One region of the Zoogloea oryzae genome, then DNA from elsewhere that is predicted to be linked to it. Evidence: predicted binding sites of a transcription regulator. Region 1 holds the regulator's gene; each other region holds the start of a gene.
The links. The regulator FliA, encoded in region 1, starts transcription of late flagellar genes. The targets are predictions, from matches to a motif close to CTAAAGTTNNNNNNNNNNNNGCCGNTA.
Positions count from the first base shown of each region.

Region 2: the regulator FliA is predicted to act here: its motif matches at 6,124-6,150, upstream of QQK25_RS06470 (flagellin N-terminal helical domain-containing protein).
Region 3: the regulator FliA is predicted to act here: its motif matches at 5,093-5,119, upstream of QQK25_RS15820 (chemotaxis protein).

Region 1 covers NZ_BSPX01000038.1:37,566-45,085, reverse strand. Annotated here, with positions in the region: partial or broken gene flhF (flagellar biosynthesis GTPase FlhF) at 1-772, shown strand, start outside; gene QQK25_RS13295 (MinD/ParA family ATP-binding protein) at 774-1,559, shown strand; gene QQK25_RS13290 (RNA polymerase sigma factor FliA) at 1,679-2,452, shown strand; gene QQK25_RS13285 (flagellar motor protein) at 2,473-3,213, shown strand; gene motD (flagellar motor protein MotD) at 3,218-4,084, shown strand; gene QQK25_RS13275 (flagella synthesis protein FlgN) at 4,184-4,660, opposite strand; gene flgM (flagellar biosynthesis anti-sigma factor FlgM) at 4,667-4,978, opposite strand; gene flgA (flagellar basal body P-ring formation chaperone FlgA) at 5,070-5,756, opposite strand; gene flgB (flagellar basal body rod protein FlgB) at 6,094-6,498, shown strand; gene flgC (flagellar basal body rod protein FlgC) at 6,509-6,919, shown strand; gene QQK25_RS13250 (flagellar hook assembly protein FlgD) at 6,944-7,520, shown strand, end outside.
Region 2 covers NZ_BSPX01000013.1:33,513-41,032, forward strand. Annotated here, with positions in the region: gene QQK25_RS06450 (FkbM family methyltransferase) at 1-148, shown strand, start outside; gene QQK25_RS06455 (N-acetylneuraminate synthase family protein) at 157-1,248, shown strand; gene QQK25_RS06460 (NAD-dependent epimerase/dehydratase family protein) at 1,290-2,324, shown strand; gene QQK25_RS06465 (glycosyltransferase) at 2,333-5,956, shown strand; gene QQK25_RS06470 (flagellin N-terminal helical domain-containing protein) at 6,245-7,069, shown strand; gene QQK25_RS06475 (flagellar protein FlaG) at 7,146-7,520, shown strand, end outside.
Region 3 covers NZ_BSPX01000053.1:19,130-26,649, forward strand. Annotated here, with positions in the region: gene QQK25_RS15800 (protein-glutamate methylesterase/protein-glutamine glutaminase) at 1-1,058, shown strand, start outside; gene QQK25_RS15805 (STAS domain-containing protein) at 1,122-1,427, shown strand; gene QQK25_RS15810 (fused response regulator/phosphatase) at 1,430-3,178, shown strand; gene QQK25_RS15815 (methyl-accepting chemotaxis protein) at 3,339-5,018, shown strand; gene QQK25_RS15820 (chemotaxis protein) at 5,182-6,150, shown strand; gene QQK25_RS15825 (chemotaxis protein) at 6,167-7,120, shown strand; gene cheY (chemotaxis response regulator CheY) at 7,136-7,520, shown strand, end outside.

The sequences.
Region 1 (7,520 bases):
CGAAGCCCCCGAAGAAGCCCACCGCCTGCTCCACGCCGAGCTCGCCCGGCGCTTCCGCGCCATGGACTGCGACGCCGACATCATCGACCGGGGCGGCGTGTTCGCGCTGGTCGGCCCCACCGGCGTCGGCAAGACCACCACCACCGCCAAGCTCGCCGCCCGCTGCGTGGTGCGCCACGGCGCCGACAAGCTGGCTCTCATCACCACCGACAGCTACCGGATCGGCGCCCACGAACAGCTGCGCATCTACGGCCGCATCCTCGGCGTGCCCGTTTATGTGGTGCGCGACGCCAACGACCTGCGCGAAACCCTCGCCAGCCTTCGCGACAAGCACATGGTGCTGATCGACACCATGGGCATGAGCCAGCGCGACAAGATGGTCGCCGAACAGGCCGCCATGCTCACCGGCGCCGGCAAGGTGTCGCGCCTGCTGCTGCTCAACGCCACCAGCCGCGGCGACACCCTCGACGACGTGGTCAATGCCTACGGCGGCGACGATCTGTCCGGCGTGATCCTCACCAAGATGGACGAAGCCATGTCCCTCGCGCCGGTGCTCGACGTGGCCGTGCGCCACCAGGTCAATGTGTATTACGTCGCCAACGGCCAGCGCGTGCCGGAAGACCTCCACCTGCCCGACCGCGACGCGCTCCTCGACCAGGCGCTGCGCGAACTGCCCGCCAACTCGCCCTTTCGGCTCGACCCCCTCGAAGCCGGCCTGATGATGGCCAACGCGGGGCAGACCGGGGTGGCCCAGCTGCGCGGAGGGCTTTGAGATGCTGCACGCCTCCGATCAGGCCGCCGGCCTGCGCCGCCTGTTCCGCCGCACCCCGTCGGCCGTGGTGGCGCTGTTCACCTCGGGCCGCTCGCCGCGGGACCTGGCTGTCCAGACCCTCACCGCCCTCACCGAAGGGGCCCGCCGGGTGGTGGCCATCGACGAACACGCACCCGACCGCGGCTCGCTGCTGGCGGCCTTCGGCTACCCCGACGGCGGCGACCTGCTGGGCGCCCTGCAGGGCCAGCACGACGTGACCGAAACCATGCGTGAGGTGGCCGACGGGCTGTGGGTCGTGCCGGCCGCCGCCACCGTGCTGGCCGTGCCGCTCCTCGACGAGACCCCGCACGCCCGCCTCGAAGCCGGCATCGCCGAACTCCAGCGCCGTGCCGATCTGCTGGCGATCCACACCGTCGGCGACGTGCGCAGCCTCACCCCCTTCGCCCGCGCCGCCGGCCGTCGCCTGCTGGTGGTGGAAGCGAGCGGTGTCGGTGCCCGCGGTGCCTGCCAGTGGATCAAGGGCCTGGCCGCCGCCGGCGCCGGATCGCTGGAGATCGCCGTCAGCGGCGCCCGCGACCGGGCCGACGCCACCGCGCTCTTTGCCAGCCTCAACGACTTCACCGCCCGTCACGTGGGGCTGCCCCTGGTGTGGCGCGGTGAGGTCGAGCGCGACCCCCTGGCCGACGCCATGACCACGCCTCTCGGTGCCCGTCACCCGGCCGAAGGTGCCCAGGCCTTCATCCGCCGTCTGCGCGCCTGGTCGTCCCAGGCCGGCGTGGCCGGTTGAAATCGGCAAAAAGTGAAATTGTGAAATCTTGTGTCGTCGGCTGCATGAAAGCCTATCGTTGCCGATGAGTAGTGTGAGCGCCGCGCGACTCCAAAACCCGACCAGAAAGCAGACGAAAGATGTACACCGCTTCCGGCACCCTCGATAAAGAGCAACTCGTCGTCCAGTACGCGCCGCTGGTCAAGCGCATTGCCTATCACCTGATGGCCAAGCTGCCGGCCAGCGTGCAGGTGGAAGACATCATCCAGAACGGCATGCTGGGCCTGCTCGACGCCATCAACCGCTACGAAGAAGGCCTCGGCGCGCAGTTCGAGACCTACGCGGTGCAGCGCATCCGCGGCTCGATGCTCGACGGCCTGCGCGAGAACGACTGGCTGCCGCGCAGCCTGCGCCGGGACATGCGGCGCATCGAGGCGGCGGTGCATCAGCTCGAACAGGCCAACGGGCGGCATCCGACCGAGGCCGAACTGGCCGACTCGCTGGGCGTGCCCCTGGCCGAATACCAGCACATGCTGCAGGAGGCCCGTGGCTACCAGTTGGTGTACTTCGAGGATTTCAGCGGCGAGGGCGACGACGACTACCTTGAACGCCACATCACCCTCGAGGGCAACGACCCGCTCACGCTGCTCCTCGACAGCAACATGCGCGACGTGCTCATCAAGGCCATCGACGATCTGCCCGAGCGGGAGAAGACCGTGATGGGCCTCTACTACGAACAGGACATGAACCTGCGCGAAATCGGCGAAGTGCTCGGCGTCTCAGAATCCCGCGTGTGCCAGCTCCACAGCCAGGCCATCGCCCGCCTGCGCTCGCGCATCTCCGGCGCGATCCAGACGGCGCCCAAGGCCAAGGGTGAGGGGCGCGGCCGTGGCCGTCGCCCGGCCGCCGGCTGAACCGGGCCCGGGGCGTTTCCATGGACAGCATCAGCCTGATCGGCATCACCCTCGCGCTGGCCGCGATCCTCGTCGGGCAGGTGCTCGAAGGTGGCCACGTCGGCTCGTTGATCCAGCCGACGGCCTTCCTCATCGTCATCGGCGGCACCCTCGGCGCGGTGATGCTGCAAAGCTCGCTCAAGGTCTTCCGGCTGGGCATGCAGATGGTCCGCTGGGTCTTCGTGCCGCCCAGGCTGGATCACGATGCGCTGATCGCCGAGGTTGTCCGCTGGAGCAACGTGGCCCGCAAGGAAGGCTTGCTGGCGCTCGAAAGCCAGATCCCCGCCATCGACGATCCCTTCATCCAGAAGGGCCTTCAGCTGCTGGTCGATGGCGTCGAACCCGATCGCCTGCGCGAAGTGCTCGAGGTCGAGATCGACACCTGGGAAGGCCAGATGAAGCAGGGCGCCAAGATCTGGGAAGCCGCCGGCGGCTACGCGCCGACCATCGGCATCCTGGGCGCGGTGATGGGCCTCATCCACGTGATGGAAAACCTCTCCGATCCTTCCAAGCTCGGCTCCGGCATCGCGGTGGCCTTCGTGGCGACGATCTACGGCGTCGGCTCGGCCAACCTGATCTTCCTGCCGGTCTCGAAGAAGCTCCTCGGCGTGATCGGCACCCTCACCTCAATGCGCGAGATGCTGGTGGATGGCCTCGTCGGCATTGCCAACGGCGACAACCCGCGCATCATCGAGAGCCGCCTCAAGGGCTACGCGGGGTAGGGCGATGGCGCGGCGCCGCAAGCACGAGGACGAGCACGAGAACCACGAGCGCTGGCTCGTCTCCTACGCCGACTTCATCACCCTGCTGTTCGCCTTCTTCGTGGTGATGTATTCGCTCTCGTCGATCAACGAGGGCAAGTACCGGATCATGTCCGATTCGGTGGTGAATGCCTTCCGCAAGCTCGGTGTGCAGTCCAACAACGCCCAGATGTCGTCCGCCCCGATCCCGTCGATCCGCCCCAGCCCGCCGCCGCCCAGCCCCGAGGTGGAGGAGGCGCGCAAGGCCAAGGCCGAGCGCGTCAAGAACATGGCCGAGGAGATCCGCAAGGTGCTCGCCCCACTGGTGGCCGATGGCCAGGTGCGGGTGACCGAGGGCGCCTTTGGCATCACCGTCGAGATCAACGCCAGCGTGCTGTTCAATCCCGGCGAGGCCCAGCTCGGCCGCGATGCCGTCACGGCCCTGCGGGCGGTCGGGCAGGTGGTGGCGCCGGCGGAGTTTCCGATCACCGTCGAAGGTCACACCGATACGATTCCCATCGCCACCGCGGCTTTCCCCTCCAACTGGGAGCTCTCGGCCGTGCGGGCGTCGAGCGTGGTGCGACTGTTTGTGGAAAGCGGCGTACGGCCAGCGCGGCTGACGGCTGCCGGCTACGGCGACCAGCGTCCGGTGGCCGACAACCTCACGCCCGAGGGGCGCGCCCGCAACCGGCGGGTGACGATCCTGATCGAATCGCGGGTGGTCGAACCTGAGGTGCAGTCGAGGGTGAGGGCGTCCGGCATCGCCGATTCGATCCTGCCATCCGATGCCGCGCCGCCGGTGCCCGTTGCGCCCGAGGCCGAGGCGAAGCCTCAAACTCCGCCGGCGCAGTAGGGCGCGGCTCCGCGTCTAGCCGGGCGTGGACGCAACAACGCCGGGTGGCGATCAACCCCGAAGCTGGACGAAATAGCTCAAGACGATCCGCCGGGAGGATCAGACCGAACCGAAGTGGCGGCTGCCGGCAGTGGGGCGGGACTGACCGTCCGGGCCGTAGATCTGCGGGTGCTCCGCGGCGGCGAGGAGGGTCGTGAGGGCCTGCTGGTTGTTCTGCAGGCGCTGGGTGATCAGCTGACCATTGACCCGGTTGCGCTCCTTGGCTTCTTCGGCCAGGGCAACCACGTCTTCCCAGGCTGCGAGGGCCTCGGGATTGCTGGCGAGCACGATGCGGATGTTCTCGTTCGTGACCTTCGCGCCGAGGCGGGCAAACATCACCACCCGGTCGTCGGACAGGCGCTGGAGGGCGCGGTAGAGCGCGGTCTTTTCTTCGGCAAGCAGAGCGAGTGCGTCAATCTGGCTATGCACCAGCAAGGCCTCTTCCCGCTCAAGCAGGGCGACGAAGCCGCGCATGCCGCGGCGCTCGTCCTGGATGAGCTGGGCGAGGCGAGCGTGGAAGCCGGGATCGACGGCCATGCCCGCTTACGCCTTGGCGGTTTGTGCGTTCAGCATCTGACGCACGCTGTCGATGAGGCCGTCGGCCACCTTTTCGGTGTCCACCTTGAAGCGCCCTTCGCTCATCGCCTGTTTGATCTCGTCCACCTTCGCGCTATCCACCACGGGGGTGTTGGCGATGGTTTCTTCCATCTGCTGCAGGCGCGCAGACAGGGACGACAGTTCGACCCGTTCGCCACCCGCGGAATCCTGAGTCTTCGGTGATTCCTTGGCAGCACGTGCGCGGCCTTCGCCGGACGGCAGATTGCTGGTCGCTTTGACAGAGTTATCGATCTTCACGGCATTGCCCTTTCATCCATAAGTCGACTGGGTATACGACTCGTGGAGATGAAACTTTAACCCATTGGAGTCCTTCGGGATGGGGGCGGTTTCATGGCAGCGTGATTTCGACTACGCCTCCGCTGCGGGCGATGCCCCGCACGACCTGTCCGTTCGACAGGCGCACCTGGGCGGCCTGGCCGTTGGCGGCCGAACTGAGGGCCACGCCGTCGTTGGCCACCTGGAATCCGGCGCCGCCGGAGACGACCTTGACCGGCTGGCCCTGCATCACTGCCGGCTGCTGGCGCAGGTGGCTGGCGGCCAGCGGACGCCCCGCGCCGAGGCTGATCCGGGCCGCCTGGCCGATGGCCTGGGTCGGGTCGGTGATCAGGTCGGCGGCCATCGCGGTGAGTTCGCCGGATTCGACGCGCAGGTCGCCGGGGCTGACGATCTGGCCGGCAGCCAGCGGCCCGTTGGTGACCACGTATGGGCCCTTCACGCGCACGTCGGCCGGCACCCACGCCGACCAGCTCACTGGCGCCAGACAGCGCACGCCCACCGAGATCCGCCCCCAGGCGCGGCCGTTGGGCGGCAGGAAGGCTTCGAGCTGCAGGCAGGGCGCAAGCTGGTTGTCGGCGCTGAACTCGCCCACCTGGATGCTCACCTCGCCCGACAGGCTGCGGGTCTGCGTGGCCAGGAAGCGGCCCACCTCGGCGCGCACCGGTGCGGCGTCCTGGCGGGCGAAGGCCGGCGTGGCGAGGCAGAGAAGCACGAGGAGGAGGGGAATCAGGCGGGTCACGGCGCGGGCGTGGAGAAAATCGATGACGCCATTGGAACATGTGGGCGCCTGCTCCGGCGGCAGAAACAGAGACGCTTTCCCGGCCCTATTCGGGCAGGCCGGCAGGCGTGCCGGTGAGGCGGCAGGTGCCGGCAAACTTTGCCGCAGCGGCAGGGGCGGGGAGGCAAAACCCGGAGGCAGGGATGGGAATTGGGGCGCGAATTGCCGCCTGTTCGGCCCATCGACGGGGCCGGGCGGCTCATAAGATGACTGGCACGGAAGCTGCAAAGGTGTAGCTGCCAGCCAGTCTGCGAAAACTTACGGCGGACACGGCGACAAACTTGAGGACTTGGCAGAGATGACGAACCGACTGGACGAAACGCTGCGCTTCCACCAGACCGCACTGAACGCCCGTGCCTACCGCCAGCAGGTGATCGCCTCCAACATCGCCAACGCCGACACGCCCAACTTCAAGGCCCGCGACGTGGATTTCCGCGAAGCCCTGGCGGGTGCCCTCGGCGGCGCGACCAGCGGCCTGCCCCTCAAGACCACCGCCAAGCGCCACATCGCCGGCGGTGCCGCCAGCCCGCTGGAAGCCAGCCTCAAGTACCGCACCGAAGAGCAGGGCGCGGTGGATGGCAACACGGTCAATATGGACACCGAGCGCGCCGCCTTCGCCGAGAACTCGGTGCAGTACCAGGCCAGCGTGACCTTCATCAACGGCCTGCTGCGCTCCATGCAGATGGCCGTCCAGGGTCAGTAAGGAGATCGCCATGAGCATGCTCAACGTCTTCCAGGTGGCCGGTTCGGCGCTCCATGCCCAGTCGATGCGCCTCAACACCACCGCCAGCAACCTGGCCAACGCCGACAGCGTGGTGGGCGCCGACGGCCAGCCCTACAAGGCCAAGCAGGTGGTGTTTGCCGCCACCCCGATGCCCGGTGCCGGCGTGGCTGCCCAGGGCGTGCGGGTGACCCAGGTGGTCGAGAGCGCCGCGCCGATGCGCATGGTGTACGACCCGAAGAACCCCGCCGCCAATCCCGAGGGCTACGTGACGATGCCCAACGTGAATGTGGTCGAGGAGATGACCAACATGATCTCCGCGTCCCGCGCCTATCAGACCAACGCCGACATGATGGGCACGGCCAAGAGCCTGATGGAAAAGACCCTCGCCATCGGCCAGTAACCAGACACCGAAAGCTGAACAATCATGAGCACCGTCAATTCCACCGGCTCCACGACGTCCGCCGACGTCATCGCCGCGCTGCAGAAGGGTTCCAGCTCCTCCGCGTCCAAGACCGACGCCGCCCAGAGCCGCTTCCTCAAGCTGCTCACCGAGCAGCTCAAGAACCAGGACCCGCTCAACCCCGTCGACAACGCCCAGATGACCTCCCAGATGGCCCAGATCGAGACGGTCAATGGTCTCGACAAGCTCAACACCACCCTCGCCTCGATGCTCCAGAACAGCCAGTCCAGCGAAGTGCTGCAGGCCGCGGCGCTGGTCGGCAAGGGCGTGATGGTCGCTGGCAACAGCCTCAGCCTGACCAGCGGCAGCAAGACCTACGGCGGCTTCGAGCTGCCCAGCGCGGCGGACAAGGTGACGGTGACGATCAAGGATGCCAACGGCCTCGAAGTGCGCAAGCTCGAACTGGGCGATGCGGATGCCGGCGTGCACAACTTCTCGTGGGACGGCCTCACCACCAATGGCGCCCAGGCCGCCAGCGGCAACTACACCATCAGCGTGGCCGCGACCCGGGGTGACACCACCCTGAAGCCCGTCGCGCTCC
Region 2 (7,520 bases), on a different contig from region 1:
CCGACCACTCCTCGCGATCGCCGGCTATCACCGCTGGGACGACCTGTGGCGGATCCCCGAGTGGATCGCCGGGCTCGGACTGGACTACCGCCTGCGCTTGCGCATCCATGCCCACAACGGATTTGACGCCGTCTTTTACGCGTACTGAGGTTCGCCATGAACAACGCCATCTTCGAAAACCTCTTCATCCTGGAACTCGCCAACAACCATTGGGGACGGCTGGAGAGAGGCCTGCGCATCGTCAACGACTTCGCCCAGGTGGTCCGCTTCAACAACGTGCGAGCGGCAATCAAGCTCCAGTTCCGCGACGTGGATCACTTCATCCACAAGGATTTCCGCGGCCGCGACGACATCCGTTACATCAAGAAGACCCAGGACACCCGGCTCACCAAGGCCGAATACCGCACGTTGGTGCGGGCCATCAAGGAACGCAACTGCATCCCCATGGCCACCGCCTTCGACGAAGCTTCGGTCGATCTGTGCGACGAACTCGACCTGCCGATCATCAAGATCGCCAGCTCCGACATCAACGACTGGTTCCTCATCGAGCGCATCGCCGAAACGCGCAAGCCGGTCATCGTCTCCACCGGCGGCTCGTCCCAGAAGGATGTGGACGACATGGTGAAGTTCTTCGCCAATCGCAACATCCCGCTGGCGGTCAACCACTGCGTCTCCATCTACCCCAGCGAAGACGACGAACTGGAGCTCAACCAGATCGACTTTCTGCGCCAGCGTTACCCCGAGAACGTCATCGGCCTGTCCACACACGAATATCACGACTGGACCTCCTCGATGCTGATCTCCTACGCCAAGGGGGCCCGCACCTGGGAGCGCCACATCGACATTGCCGAAGACGGCATTCCGGTCTCACCCTACTGCTCGCTCCCCCACCAGATCGACGAATGGTTCAAGGCCTTCCACAAGGCGATCGAGATGTGCGGTGGCACCGGCACCACCAAGCGGGTGCCCAAGAAGAAAGAGACCGAATACCTGGACGGTCTGGTGCGCGGCATCTATGCCCGCCGGGATCTGCCCGCCGGCTATGAGTTCCACGTCCAGAACTCCGAGGAGGATTTCTATCTCGCCATCCCGCTGCAGAAGGGGCAGCTGTCGTGCCGCGAGACGATGAACGGGCTCAAGCTCACCCAGGGCGTCAGCAAGGACTCCCCGCTCACCATCGACGACGTGGACAGCCCCTACGCCCAGAGCGAATCCCTGCGCAAGCTGATCTTCAGCCGCGGGCTGTAGCCCCTGGTGCCCCGGTAGCCCCTCCAGCCCCGTTCCTGGCCATGCTGCCCGACCCCCGCCACCCCGCCGTCCAAGGCCGCCTCGCCGAGCTGCTACCGCATCTCGACGCGGCCGCCTTCGCCGGTCGGACGGTGTTGCTCACCGGCGGAACCGGATTCTTCGGCTACTGGCTGCTGAGCCTCTTCGATCTCCTCACCCAGCGCGGCGTCGACCTGAAGGTGCGCGCCCTTTCGCGCCATCCGGACGAGTTCGCCGCCCGGTCACCGTGGCTCGCCAGTCGCCCGTGGCTCAGCTGGATCAAAGGCAACGTGCGCGACTTTCGCGACAATGCGCCCATCGATTTCGTACTCCACGCCGCGACAGACACCGACGCCGACGCCCACCGCCAACCCCTGGCGATCATGGACGACATCCTGCTCGGCACCCGCCACACCCTGACGCACGGCCACGGTGCCGGCGCAACGCGGATGCTCTACGTAAGCTCGGGTGCCGTCTATGGCCCGCAACCCACCCATCTCGAACACCTCGCCGAAGACACCTCCTTCGCCTGCGACGCCTGCCATCCCGGCAGCGCCTATGGCGAAGCCAAGCGTGCGGCAGAACAGTGGAGCCTGCAGTTCGGGCTGGCCCACGGCATCAACATCCCGGTTGCCCGCTGCTTCGCCTTCGTCGGCGCCGGTCTGCCACTGGACGGCCACTTCGCCATCGGCAATTTCATCGGAGACGCCCTCGCCGGACGCCCCATCCAGGTGGCTGGCGACGGCACGCCGCTACGCAGCTACCTGTACGGCGCCGATCTGGCGATCTGGCTCCTGCAGCTACTCGCCCGCGGCGAACACGGGCGCGCCTACAACGTGGGCTCCGACCGCGCGATCTCGATCGGAGAACTCGCCGAGACCGTCCGCCACACCCTCGCCTCTCCCCACCCCGTTCGCATCGCCCGGCAGGCCGCCGACAACGCCCTCCGCAGCCGCTACATCCCGGCTACCCAACGTGCCCGCGGCGAACTCGGCCTCGACACCTGGACAGCGCTGCCGGACGCCATCCGCCTGACCGCCGAAGCCCTCGCCACCTGAGTCCGATCATGCCCAAGCTCTACGACACCCCGCGCCGCCCCTACTACATCGAGGCCCCCGCCTACCGCCGCACCTCGGCCGGCATCAAGGTGCTGCACCTGCTGTGTCACGCGCTCAACCGGATTGGCGAGAACGCATTCGTCTTCCCGACCGTCACCAACCCCGCTCTCGACACGCCCACGCTCTCCCCGGAGATTGAAGCCCAGCACCGCGAGGCCGGGCTTGAGCCGATCGTGGTCTATCCCGAAATCGTGCCCGGCAACCCACGCAACGCCGGATCGGTGGTGCGTTACGTCCTCAACCGCGCCGGCCTGATCGGGGGCGAACATGCCTTCGCATCCACCGAGCTGGTCTTCAGCTATGGGCGCAACATCGTGCCGCCGGGAGCAGATCCGGAGAACATCCTGTTCCTGCCGCCGATCGACACCCGCTGCTTCCACAACCTCGACAACCCCGACGATCACCGGCGAAGCGGTGTGCTGCTTTATCCGGGCCGACACCAGGCCGGCCTCGCGTGCTATCCCGAACTCGCCGCCCGCGCCACGCTCATCACCGCCAGCTGGCCCGAGACCCACGAAGAACTCGCCGCCCTGTTCCGCCGCAGCGAGGCGGTTTACTGCTTCGAATCCACCGCCATCGCCCTCGAAGCCACCCTCTGCGGCTGCCCCGCCATCATCCTTCCGTCGCCCTACTTCAACGGCGTCCTCCTGAGCGCCGAGGAACTCGGCAACGACGGCTTCGCCCTCGACGACAGCCCGGCCGAGGTCGAACGTGCCCGCCAGACCGTCGGCCGCATGGCGCAGACCTACCAGGCAACCGAAACCCGCTTCTGGCAACAACTCGAGCGCTTCGTCGCCCAGACCCAGGCCATGCCGGTGCATGCCTGCCCGCCCAAACCGGCCGACAGCCCCGCCCAGATCGAAGCCCGCCAACGCTACGAAACCTGGCGCGCCCGCCGCACGCTGCAGGAGATCGACGCCCAGCTGCTCGCCGAGCGCATGGTGCTCACCTGGAAGAACCGCCCGGGCATCCACCTGCTGATGGCCGTCCATCCGGGCGAGGAGAACCTCCTCGCCGACACCCTCGACAGCCTCGCCGCGCAGCTCTACCCCGAGTGGCTGCTCACCGTCGCCACCGTGCTGCCCACGCCGGATGGCCTCGGTGACATCCCCAACCTGCAGTGGCTTGCCCTGCGCGACGCCGCCCACATCGACTACGTGCTCGACGAGATGGCCGCCGCCTCGCCCGGCAGCTGGCTGGCCCGCATCGAGCCGGGCGTCACCTTCGAGCCGCACACCCTGCAGGTCGTCGCCGACTACATCAACATCCGCCCCGACTGGCGCCTCATCTACACCGACGAGGACACCCGCGAACCCGACGGCCGCTACAGCCAGCCCTGCTTCAAACCCGACTTCAACCTCGACCTGCTGCGCGCCCAGGCCTACTTCGGCAGCTTCGTGGTGGTCGCCAAGGACGCCTTCCTGGCCGCCGGCCGCTACGGCAGCCACAGCGGCGCCGAAAACTACGACCTCGCCCTGCGGGTGCTCGACCACGCCGGCGAAGCCGCCATCGGCCACATCGACCAGATGCTCGCCCACCTGCCTCGGGCCTCGGCGCGCACCATGAACCCGGCCGCCGAGAAGACCGCCCTCGCCGACCACCTCGCCCGCCACGGCCTCGACGCGGTGATCCACGACGGCGCCTCCTTCGGCACCCGTCGCGTGCAATACCGCTGGGCCGACGCGCCCCTCGTCAGCATCGTCATCCAGACCCGCGACCGGGAGGAATACCTGCGCCCGCTGCTCGACAGCATCGCCACCCGCACCGATTACCCGAACTACGAGCTCGTCGTCGTCGATAACGACAGCACCGACCCCGACGCCGTCGCCTTCCTGCGCGGGCTGGAGAGCGACGCCCGCTGGGCCGGCCGCTGCCGCGTCGTGGCCTGCCCCGGCGAGTTCAGTCACGCCCGCGGGGCCAACACCGGCGCCGCCGCCGCCCACGGCGACTACCTGCTGTTCCTCGACAACGACACCCACGTCGTGCAGGACGAATGGCTCGTCCGCATGATGGACCTCGCCATGCGACCGGAAGTCGGCATCGTCGGCCCGCGCCTCACCTACCCGGAAACCGCCAAGGTCCAGCACACCGGCTGGGTGCTCGGCCTGCGCGGCAGCGCCGGCAGCCCCTGGAACAACGACCTCGAGATCACCGATCCAGGCTACATGGCCCGCGCCCTGTGCGACCAGAACGTCAGCGCCGTGTGCGGCTCGGCCCTGCTCGTGCGGCGCAGCCTGTTCGAGCAGCTGGGCGGCATCGACGTCGAAGGCTTCCCGCTCTCCCACGGCACCCTCGACCTGTGCCTGCGCGCCCGCGAAGCCGGCAGCAAGATCGTGTGGACGCCCTACTCGATGCTGGTCCACTTCGACGCCATCTCCCTCAAGGCCCGCCAGCGCAAGCCCGACGGCATGCTCGCCGACCTGCTGGGCGCGATGGCCGCCAACGACCGCCTGCTCGAACGCTGGCTGCCGAAGCTCGCCCACGACCCGGCCTACAACCGCAACCTGAGCCTCGCCGATCCCTTCAAGCCCGAGCATGTGGCCCCCATCGACTGGGACACCCACTTCCACGACCGGCCCCGCATCCTCGGCGTGCCGCTCACTGGCGGCGCCGGCGAATACCGCCTGCGCGCCCCGCTGCGCGCCATTGGCCAGGCCGGCCTCGCCCAGACCATGATCTGCGAACCGCCCAAGGCCTTCTCGGTACGCATCCTGTCGCCCGTAGAACTGGCCCGCGCCGCGCCGGACGCGATCATCATGCACCAGCCGCTCGACGATCCGCAGACCGACGCCCTCGAAGCCTACAAGCGCTTCATGCCCCAGGTGCGGCGCATCATCACCATCGACGACCTGATCACCGCGCTGCCCAAGAAGAACTCCTTCTACAAGGCCGGCTTCAAGGACGCCCGCCCGCGCCTGCGCCGCACCCTCGGCCTCGCCGACCGGCTGGTGGTCAGCACCCGGCCGCTGGCCGACATCTGCGCCGACATGATCGACGACATCCGGATCATGCCCAACTGCCTCGAAGGCGCCCTCTGGAACGACGTCGCCCCGCCGCGCCTGCCGCGCAAGAGGCCGCGCGTCGGCTGGGCCGGCGCCCAGCAGCATCTGGGCGATCTGGAACTCATCTACCCGGTGGTCGAAGCCCTGGCCGACGAGGTGGACTGGATCTTCATGGGCATGTGCCCCGAGCCCCTCAAGCCCTTCGTGCGCGAGTCCCACGGCTTCGTGCAGGACTTCCGCACCTATCCCCAGGCCCTGGCCCGGCTCGACCTGGACCTGGCCATCGCCCCCCTCGAGATCCATGCCTTCAACGAGTGCAAGAGCAACCTGCGCCTGCTCGAATACGGCGCGATGGGCTGGCCGGTGATCTGCACCGACATCTATCCCTACCAGAACGCCCCGGTCACCCGCCTGCCCAACGAGCCCGAAAAGTGGATCAGCACGATCCGCGAACAGCTCGCCGACCCTGCCGCGCTGCAGCACGCCGGGCGCCTGCTGCAGGCCTGGGTGCGCGACGGCTACATCCTCGAAAACCACGCCACAAGCTGGTTTGCGGCCTACGGCCCCTGAAGGGCATCGCCCCCACCCCGAAAGCATATCGACAACCGGCCGGAAAACCGCGCCGGTTCGTGATTTTTGGTGCTAAAGCTTTGATTTTCTGAGCCGCTATCAAAAGCCAAGCGGTAATCCGCAGAAAAAACGCAAAGCACACGAAAACGAAAATGTCAACATTTCTTCTAAAGTAGCGCCAGCCAACTCCGTTAATGAATTCAACGGCGGTTGCCTTACACACACCGGGCAAGGCGAACCAAAGTTAAGCCTCGTCGCTTATCTTGAACGGAATTAAGGAGAACCAAAATGGCTGCCACTATCAACACCAATGCGATGTCGCTGAATGCGCAACGCAACCTTTCCACGTCCCAGGCCAGCCTGGCGACCTCGGTCCAGCGCCTGTCCTCCGGCCTGCGCGTCAATAGCGCCAAGGACGATGCTGCCGGTCTGGCGATTGCCGACCGCATGAACTCCCAGGCCAAGGGTTTCGACGTTGCGATCCGCAACGCCAACGACGGCATCTCGATGGCGCAGACCGCCGAATCGGCAATGCAGGCCGTCACCGACAACCTGCAGCGGATGCGCGAACTGGCCGTCCAGGCTGCCAACGGCACCTACACCTCGGGTGACCAGGCCAACCTCGACACCGAATTCCAGCAGCTGCAGTCGGAAATCCAGCGCGTCGTCGGCGGCACCACCTTCAACGGCCAGAACGTGCTGAACCTCACCTCTGCCGTGACCTTCCAGGTCGGCGCGGGCACTGCCGCCACCGACACCATCACGGTCCAGGGCAGCGCGGTCACCCTGTCCGGCGTGTCCGCCGCGGTGTCCGGCAGCGTCTCCAGCGTCGGCGCCGCGACCGCAGCGATTGCGAGCATCGACACCCAGATCAACAACCTGAACACCGCCCGCGCCACCTGGGGTGCTGTCCAGAACCGCTTCAGCTCGGTCGTGCAGACCCTGTCCGTCGCCTCCGAAAACGCGCAAGCGTCCCGCGGCCGGATCATGGATGCCGACTTCGCGAAGGAAACCGCCAACATGACCCGCGCCCAGATCCTCCAGCAGGCTGGCACCGCGATGGTCTCGCAGGCCAACAGCATGCCGAACAACGTGCTGTCCCTGCTCCAGTAACGCGATACAGACGTAACCCTGACGTGCGCGGCCGCCCACAGGGCGGCGGCGCCGCCAGCACAAGGGGGAGATGAGCATGAGCATCCAGCCAGTCGGCACAAGCAGCGCGCAGTATGTGCCACCCGTCAATGCCTCGACGGGCGCCGGCGCCTCCCGTGCAACCGAGAACGCCGCAAGCACCGGCGCGGTTCAGGCATCCCAGAGCACCGCCCAGACCGGCAAGGTCGCGCCCCCGAGCAACGAACAACTCAACCAGGCGGTCAAGCAGATCCAGGACGTCATCAAGCAGACCGCCAACAGCCTGCAGTTCTCCATCGACGAAGACCTGGGCGTCTCCATCGTCAAGGTGGTGGACACCGAGTCCAAAAAGCTCATCCGGCAGATTCCGTCGGAAGAGGTGCTGGCCATCGCCAAGGCGCTCGACAAATTGCAGGGGCTGCTCGTCAAACAG
Region 3 (7,520 bases), on a different contig from region 1:
TGATGCGGAGCATGCTGTCAGAGGTCATCAATTCCGCGTCCGATCTCGAAGTGGTTGGCGTTGCGCCCGACCCCATCGTCGCGCGGGAAATGATCAAGACGCACAATCCGGACGTGCTGACGCTGGATATCGAAATGCCCAAAATGGACGGGCTCGATTTCCTCGCGCGTCTGATGCGGCTCCGGCCGATGCCCGTCGTGATGATTTCTAGCCTGACGCAGCGGGGTTCCGAAGCCACGCTGCAGGCGCTCGAATTGGGCGCGGTGGATTTCCTGCCCAAGCCGAAACTGGACTCGACGGCCGGAATAGAGAACTATCGTGTAGAAATTTGTGAAAAGGTCCGGGCCGCGTATGGCGCAAGGCCCCGTGTGCCGTTAAGAGCTGTGACAGCACCGAAACCCTTGCTGCGAGAGCCTTCCGAGGGTGTTGGCGGGGGGGGCGGAAACCTTCCTGAACGGGTATTGCAGGAGAAACTGGTGCTGATCGGGGCCTCGACGGGTGGCACCGAGGCCATCAAGGAAGTGCTATGTTCTCTGCCCGGGCAAATGCCGGGAATCCTGATCGTTCAGCACATGCCGGAGATGTTCACCGCGTCCTTCGCGAAACGCCTCGATGGCTTGTGCCAGATGCGGGTCAAGGAGGCCGAGCATGGCGAGAAGGTGCTGCCGGGCACCGCCTATCTGGCGCCGGGGCACTCGCACCTGTCGCTGCGGCGCGTGGTGGGCGGCTATGTCTGCGAACTCGCCCAGTCGGAGCCGGTCAACCGGCACCGGCCGGCGGTGGATGTGCTGTTCCATTCGGCTGCCAAACAGGTCGGGGCCAATGCGCTGGGGGTGATCCTCACCGGGATGGGCAAGGATGGCGCCCAGGGGCTGCTGGCCATGAAGCAGGCCGGCGCATGGACGATCGGACAGGATCAGGAATCCTGCGTGGTTTACGGCATGCCGCGTGAAGCGGCAGCCATCGGCGCCCTCGATGATGTGGCGCCGCTGAAGGAAATCGGGCAACGTGTGATCTCCCGTCTGCGCGGGATCGAACGCCGGGGTCTGAGGGCATGAATTGAGCGATGGCCGGCGCGAGCCGGTGATGTGGTAAGTAGAACGTACAATTAGAGGCTAGAAATGGATACCAGCGTCAGCACCCAGCAGAGTCAGGCCAGGATTCAGCTCTCCGGGCGGTTTGATTTCAACTCCCACCGGGAATTCCGCGATGCGGTGGACAAGGCCCTGGGCAGCCCCGGCACCACCGAGGTCGCCGTCGATCTCGGCAACGTCGCCTACCTCGACAGTTCTGCGCTGGGCATGCTGCTGATGCTCCGCGACAAGGCCAAGACCTCCGGCAAGACTGTCTGCCTGGCCAATGCCCGTGGCAGCGTGCGGCAGGTTCTGGACATCGCCAACTTCGGCAAGCTCTTCCCGATCGTGTAGCGGTGGCCGAGCAAGACCCCGAATCCCTCTTCATTCTTGTTGTAGATGACAATCCCGACGATCTTTTCCTGATCCGTCGGGATCTGGTGGCCCTTGGTCACCGTGTCGCTGGTGTCAGCACGGCCAAAGAGGCGCTTGCGCACATCGCCCGGGCTTACCCCGACGTTCTGATGACCGATGTCGGCCTGCCCGGCATGGACGGCATTGAATTGCTCCAGACGGTCCGGATGCGGACCGACGGCAGCTGGATTCCCAGCCTGGTGTTCACCGGCAGCCTGGATGAGGCGACGCAGATGCGTGCCCTCGAAGCGGGCGCCGACGCCTACCTCTGCAAGCCCGCCTCCCGCGAAATGCTGCGCGCCAAGCTCGGGGTGATCCTCCGGCTCAAGGCCATGCAGCGGCAGGCCGAGGCGCGCAACCGCGAGCTCGCCCGCTACCGCAGCCTCCAGGAAGAAGAGCAGCGGCTGGCGCGCTTCGTGATGGAGCGCCTGATCAACCGCGAGGCCCTGGGCGATCCTGCGCTGTCCCACTTCATCGCCTCGGCGGCCGAATTCTCCGGCGACCTGATCGCCGCCGCCCGAACCCCCGCCAACGTACTCCACGTGCTCCTCGCCGACGGCGCCGGTCATGGCCTGGCCGCGTCGCTCAACGTGCTGCCGGTGACTGCACCCTTCTACCGGATGACCGAGCGGGGTTTCGGCATCGACGCCATCGCCCGCGAGATCAACAGCAAGGTGCGCGCGCTGCTGCCGGTTGATCGCTTCATTGCGGCCACCCTGGTCGCCGTCAATTTCCGTGAGCGCTACGTGACCGTCTGGAACGGCGGCAATCCGGGGCCGCTGCTGGTGCGTCCGGATGGCGGAGTGCGCATCCATTTCAACCGCCACCACTTTCCCCTCGGGGTGGTGGATGACGACGAGTTCGACGGCACCGTCGACACCCACGTCGTCAATCCCAGCGACCACCTGCTGCTGTTCTCCGACGGCCTCATCGAGCAGGAGGACGCCGAGGGCGCGGCCCTGGGCGTCGAAGGGCTCGGGGGCGCGCTCGAAGGGCTTGAAGCCGATGCCCGCCTGCCGCGTCTCATCGACATCGTCCATCAGCTCACCGGCGGCAACCCGCCCCGGGACGACATCTCCATCGCCCAGATCGCCCTGGCCGACTCCCCCAGCCGGGTGCCCAGCCAGCTGCCGGGCGAGGCGGTGGCGCCGTTCAACACCAGCGACTGGCGGCTGGTGCTGCGCCTGGGGGCGACCGACCTCAAGCGCCTCGACGCGGTGCCGCTGATCCTCGGCGCCATCGAGCAGTTCGAGGGCGTGCGGCCGTTCACCGGGCGCCTGTTCCTGGTGCTGTCCGAACTCTTCAACAACGCGCTGGATCATGGCCTGCTGCGCCTGCCTTCGTCCCTCAAGGTCGGGGCGGAGGGCATGGACGTGTTTCTCGAAGAGCGCTCCCGCCGGCTCTCGCGGCTGGCGGTGGGGGCGGTCGAGTTCGAACTGACCCTGCGTCAGAGCCTCGACCGGGCGCCGATGCTGCACATCGGCTGCGTCGATACCGGCCCCGGTTTCGACCACGAGCAGCAGGTGGCGGAAGCCATGCGCGAGCCGACCACCGAAGAAATGCTCAAGGGCCACGGCCGCGGCATTCCGCTGCTGCTGCGGGTCTGCGAGGACGTGCGCTACAGCGGTTCCGGCAACCGGGTGGACGTGGTCTTCCGCCTTGCCGAACGGGGCGCCGACGGGCTCAAGTAGCGCCGGCGGTGTCTCTCCTGTCGGTCTCCCTTAAGTTCCCCGGGGGCCTGTCGATAAGAACGTCGATATTGTGGGCCGCCCAACCGGGCTGCCCGTCGAGTTGCCGGTAGCGCGCTGCGCTGTCCGGTCTTCGTTCGAGACAGGGGAGTGGCCGGACATCATGCGAGTTCAACTTGTTTCAGGCGCCATCGGATCGTGCGCAGCCATTGGTGCCGCGGGAGCCGGGCTGGCCTTCGGGGCTCCGCTGACGGCCGGCTTCGTGGGCGTGAGCGTGGCCCTCGGGGTCTTCATCGGCGTGGCGACGATCATGGCCTGTCGGGTGCTGTTCGTGCAGCCCCTGGGCGAGATGCGTGACACCATCCGGGCGATGCAACGGGATGGCGACCTTTCCCGCCGCGCGCCGGTCTCCGGCGGCCACGTGGGCGAGGTGGAGCTGGTCTTCAACGAGCTGATCGAGAGCCTGCAGGGCATCGTCGGCAAGGTGATCTTCGACGCCCAGCGGGTGTATGAGGCGGCCGACCTGCTGTCGGGCTACGCCGGCCGGGTGGCGGAAGGCTCCTCCGGGCAGCGCGACGCGGCCGAGAGCATGGCCGTGGCGATCGAGCAGATGACCGCCGGCGTCAATGCGGTGGCCGACCACGCCAGCCAGACGGCGGCCAACGCCCAGGCGGCGCGGGAGCTGTCGGTGCAGGGCGGCGAGGTGGCGACCAGCGCCTCGCGGGAGATCGAGCGCATCGCTGCCTCGGTGGCCGATTCGGCCCGGGTGATCGCCTCGCTGGGCGAGCGCTCCGAGGCCATCAGCGGCATCGTCAAGGTGATCCACGAGATTGCGGACCAGACCAACCTGCTGGCGCTCAATGCGGCGATCGAAGCCGCCCGGGCCGGCGAGCAGGGGCGTGGCTTCGCGGTGGTGGCCGATGAAGTGCGCAAGCTTGCCGAACGCACCTCGTCGGCGACCCGGGAGATCGGCAGCATGATCTCGGCGATCCAGTCCGAGACCAAGAGTGCCATCGCCGCCATCGACGTGGGCAGCGTGCAGGCCCACGCCGGGGCCGACCTGGCGCGTCGGGCAGCAAGCTCGCTGGACCAGATCAACCAGGGCGCGCTGCAGACGATGGAGAAGATCGACGCGATCGCCGTCGCCATCACCACCCACAGCCACGAGGCCGAGCAGATCGCCGGCCACGTGCGGCAGATCATGGAGATGGCCGGCCACAACTCGGAAGGCGCGCGGGAAACCCTCGCCGAGGCCACCAGCCTGCGTGATCTGGCGGTGAACCTGAAGGAGATCCGCCGCGTCTTCAAGCTCGGGCCGGCGGGCGAACAGGCGATGGTGGTACACAAGAAGATGCCCGACATTGTCCGCGAAGCCTCCCGCCAGATCAGCGAGATGCTCGAGCGGGCGGTCGCCAGCGGGCAGATCAGCGAGGCCGACCTGTTCGACGAAGCCTACAAGCCGATCCCCAGCACCCGTCCGCAGAAATACAGCACCCGCTTCGATGCGCTCACCGACCGGCTCTTCCCCAGCCTCCAGGAGCGCCTGCTGGACGGCAACGGCGAGATGGTCTATGCCATCGGCACCGACCGCAACGGCTATGTGCCGACCCACAACAAGCGCTTCTGCCAGCCGCTCACCGGTGACTACAACAAGGACATCGTGGGCAGCCGGACCAAGCGGATCTTCGACGATCCGGTGGGCAAGCAGTGCGGCAAGAACGAGATGCCCTTCCTGATCCAGACCTACCGCCGTGATACCGGCGAGATCATGCACGACATCTCTGCGCCGATTTACGTGAACGGCCGCCACTGGGGCGGTTTCCGGATCGGTTACAGGGCCTGACGCGCGGTGCGGCATGACGCGTCCTGCGGGGGCGCGCGGGTGCTGCGGCCGCTCTCGAAGAGGCGCTTCCCAGCCTCAAGATTATTCTTACCCCGCCGATATTTATTTCAAGTCGAAGCTTGCCCCATCAGGGTGGCAGGCGGTCCACGACGGAGATCGAGTGATGTCGGAACTTCTCAAGAACATTGACGCGCGTACCCGGCTGGCGGGCACCAACAAGCTGGAAATCCTGCTGTTCACCCTTGGCCTGGATTCACGCACCGGCCGGCGCGAGACGTTCGGCATCAACGTCTTCAAGGTGCGCGAGGTGATGCGCACGCCGCCGATCACCGCCGCGCCCGAAATGCCGTCGTCGGTCGAAGGCATGGTCAGCCTGCGGGGCGTGCTGGTGCCGGTGGTCGACCTGGCCAAGTATGCCGGGATGGGCATCGATACCCCCCGCGACATCATGATCGTCACCGAATACAACGGGCACACCCAGGGCTTCCTGGTCGAGGCGGTGGATACCATCCTGCGCCTCGACTGGTCGCAGATGCGTGTGCCGCCCGACATGCTCACCGCCAACCTGGGCGGGCTCGTCACCGCGGTGACCGAACTGCCCGGCCCCAAGCTGGTGATGCTGCTGGATGTGGAGAAGGTGCTCTCCGAGACCACCCGCTACGACGACGAGTTCCTGTTCAAGGGCATCGAACCGATTGTGGCGGACGAGCCGGTCACGGTCTATTTTGCAGATGACTCGTCGGTGGCCCGCAAGCAGATCGAGCGGACTCTCGACGCCCTTGGCGTGCGCTACGTGGGTTCGGTCAATGGCCGTCAGGCCTGGGATGAGCTCGAGAAGCTCGCCTCGTATGCCAGCAGCAGCGGGCGCAAGGTCAAGGACATGCTGGCCCTGATCCTCACCGATGTGGAGATGCCCGAGATGGATGGCTACATCCTCACCAAGCGGATCAAGACCGATCCACGCTTCGAGGGGGTGCCGGTCATCATGCATTCGTCCCTGTCGGGCATGTCCAACCAGCAGCTCGGCCGTTCGGTCGGGGTGGATGAATACGTGGCCAAATTCGAGCCGCAGCGGCTGGCGGAGGTTCTGCGCCGCCTGATCACGCAGCACAGTGCGGCCAAGGCCGCGTGAGCGAAAGAGGAGCGAGATGAACATGGATCGTGTCGATCGCGGGTTGCTGGAGTCGGTGGACGCCAGGACCAAGCTGGCGGGTTCGAACCGCATGGAAATCCTGCTGTTCTCGCTGGGAACCCAGGAGATTTTCGGGATCAACGTGTTCAAGGTCCGCGAGGTGTCCCGGGCGCCCTTCATCACCAAGGCCCCCAATATGCCCGCCGGCGTGGAAGGGCTGATCTCGCTGCGGGGCAACGTGATCCCCGTGCTGGCCCTCGCCAAGGTGATGGACATTGCCGTGCCGGGCGAGCCCCTGGGCGGCTCGATGATGGTCACCGAGTACAGCAAGCGCACCCTGGGCTTCCTGGTGCACGAGGTGGATCGCATCATCCGCGTCGAATGGGACAAGGTCCGCGCGCCGGACAACGTCACCTCCAGCGGCCACCACTTCATCACCGCCATCACCGAGCTGCAGGACGGCAAGCTGGTGTCCATCCTCGATGTGGAAACCATCCTGGCGAGCACCTTCGGCGAGGCCGTGGTCGGCCAGATCCATCCCCTCGAAGGTGGCCACGACGTGAACATCTTCTTCGTGGATGACTCCGCGGTGGCCCGCAAGAAGATCGCCGAAACCCTCGACAAGCTGGGGGTTCGTCACAAGCACGCCCTCAACGGGCTGGAAGCCTGGACCCGTCTCGAAGGCATGGCGAGCCACGCCCAGCAGCGCGGCATCGATCTGCGCGAGGAGGTCAATCTGATCCTGGTGGACGCCGAGATGCCCGAGATGGATGGCTACGTGCTCACCCGCAACATCAAATCGGATGCCCGCTTCGAAGGCATTCCGGTTGTCATGCACTCGTCCCTGTCGTCCGAAGCCAATCGGGCGATGGGCAAGAGTGTCGGTGTCGATTCCTACGTCGCCAAGTTCGACGCCGACGTCCTGGCCGAAACCCTGCGCCCCCTGCTGATGCGTTCCTGCCGGGACTGAACGGAGATCAACAACATGTCGGACCCCAAGATGAAATTTCTCGTAGTCGATGACTTTTCCACCATGCGGCGCATCGTCCGCAACCTGCTCAAGGAGCTCGGTTTCACCAACGTGGACGAGGCCGAGGACGGGCAGATCGCGCTGCAGAAGCTCAACTCGCTGCCCTTCGATTTCGTGGTGACGGACTGGAACATGCCCAACATGGACGGCCTCACCTTGCTGCAGAACATCCGGGCCACGCCGGCCCTGAAGCACCTGCCGGTGCTGATGATCACTGCCGAAGCGAAGAAGGAAAACATCATCGCGGCGGCCCAGGCCGGTGCCAGCGGGTACATCGTCAAGCCCTTCACGGCGGCAACCCTTTCCGAAAAGCTCGAGAAGATCTTCGAGAAGATGGGCA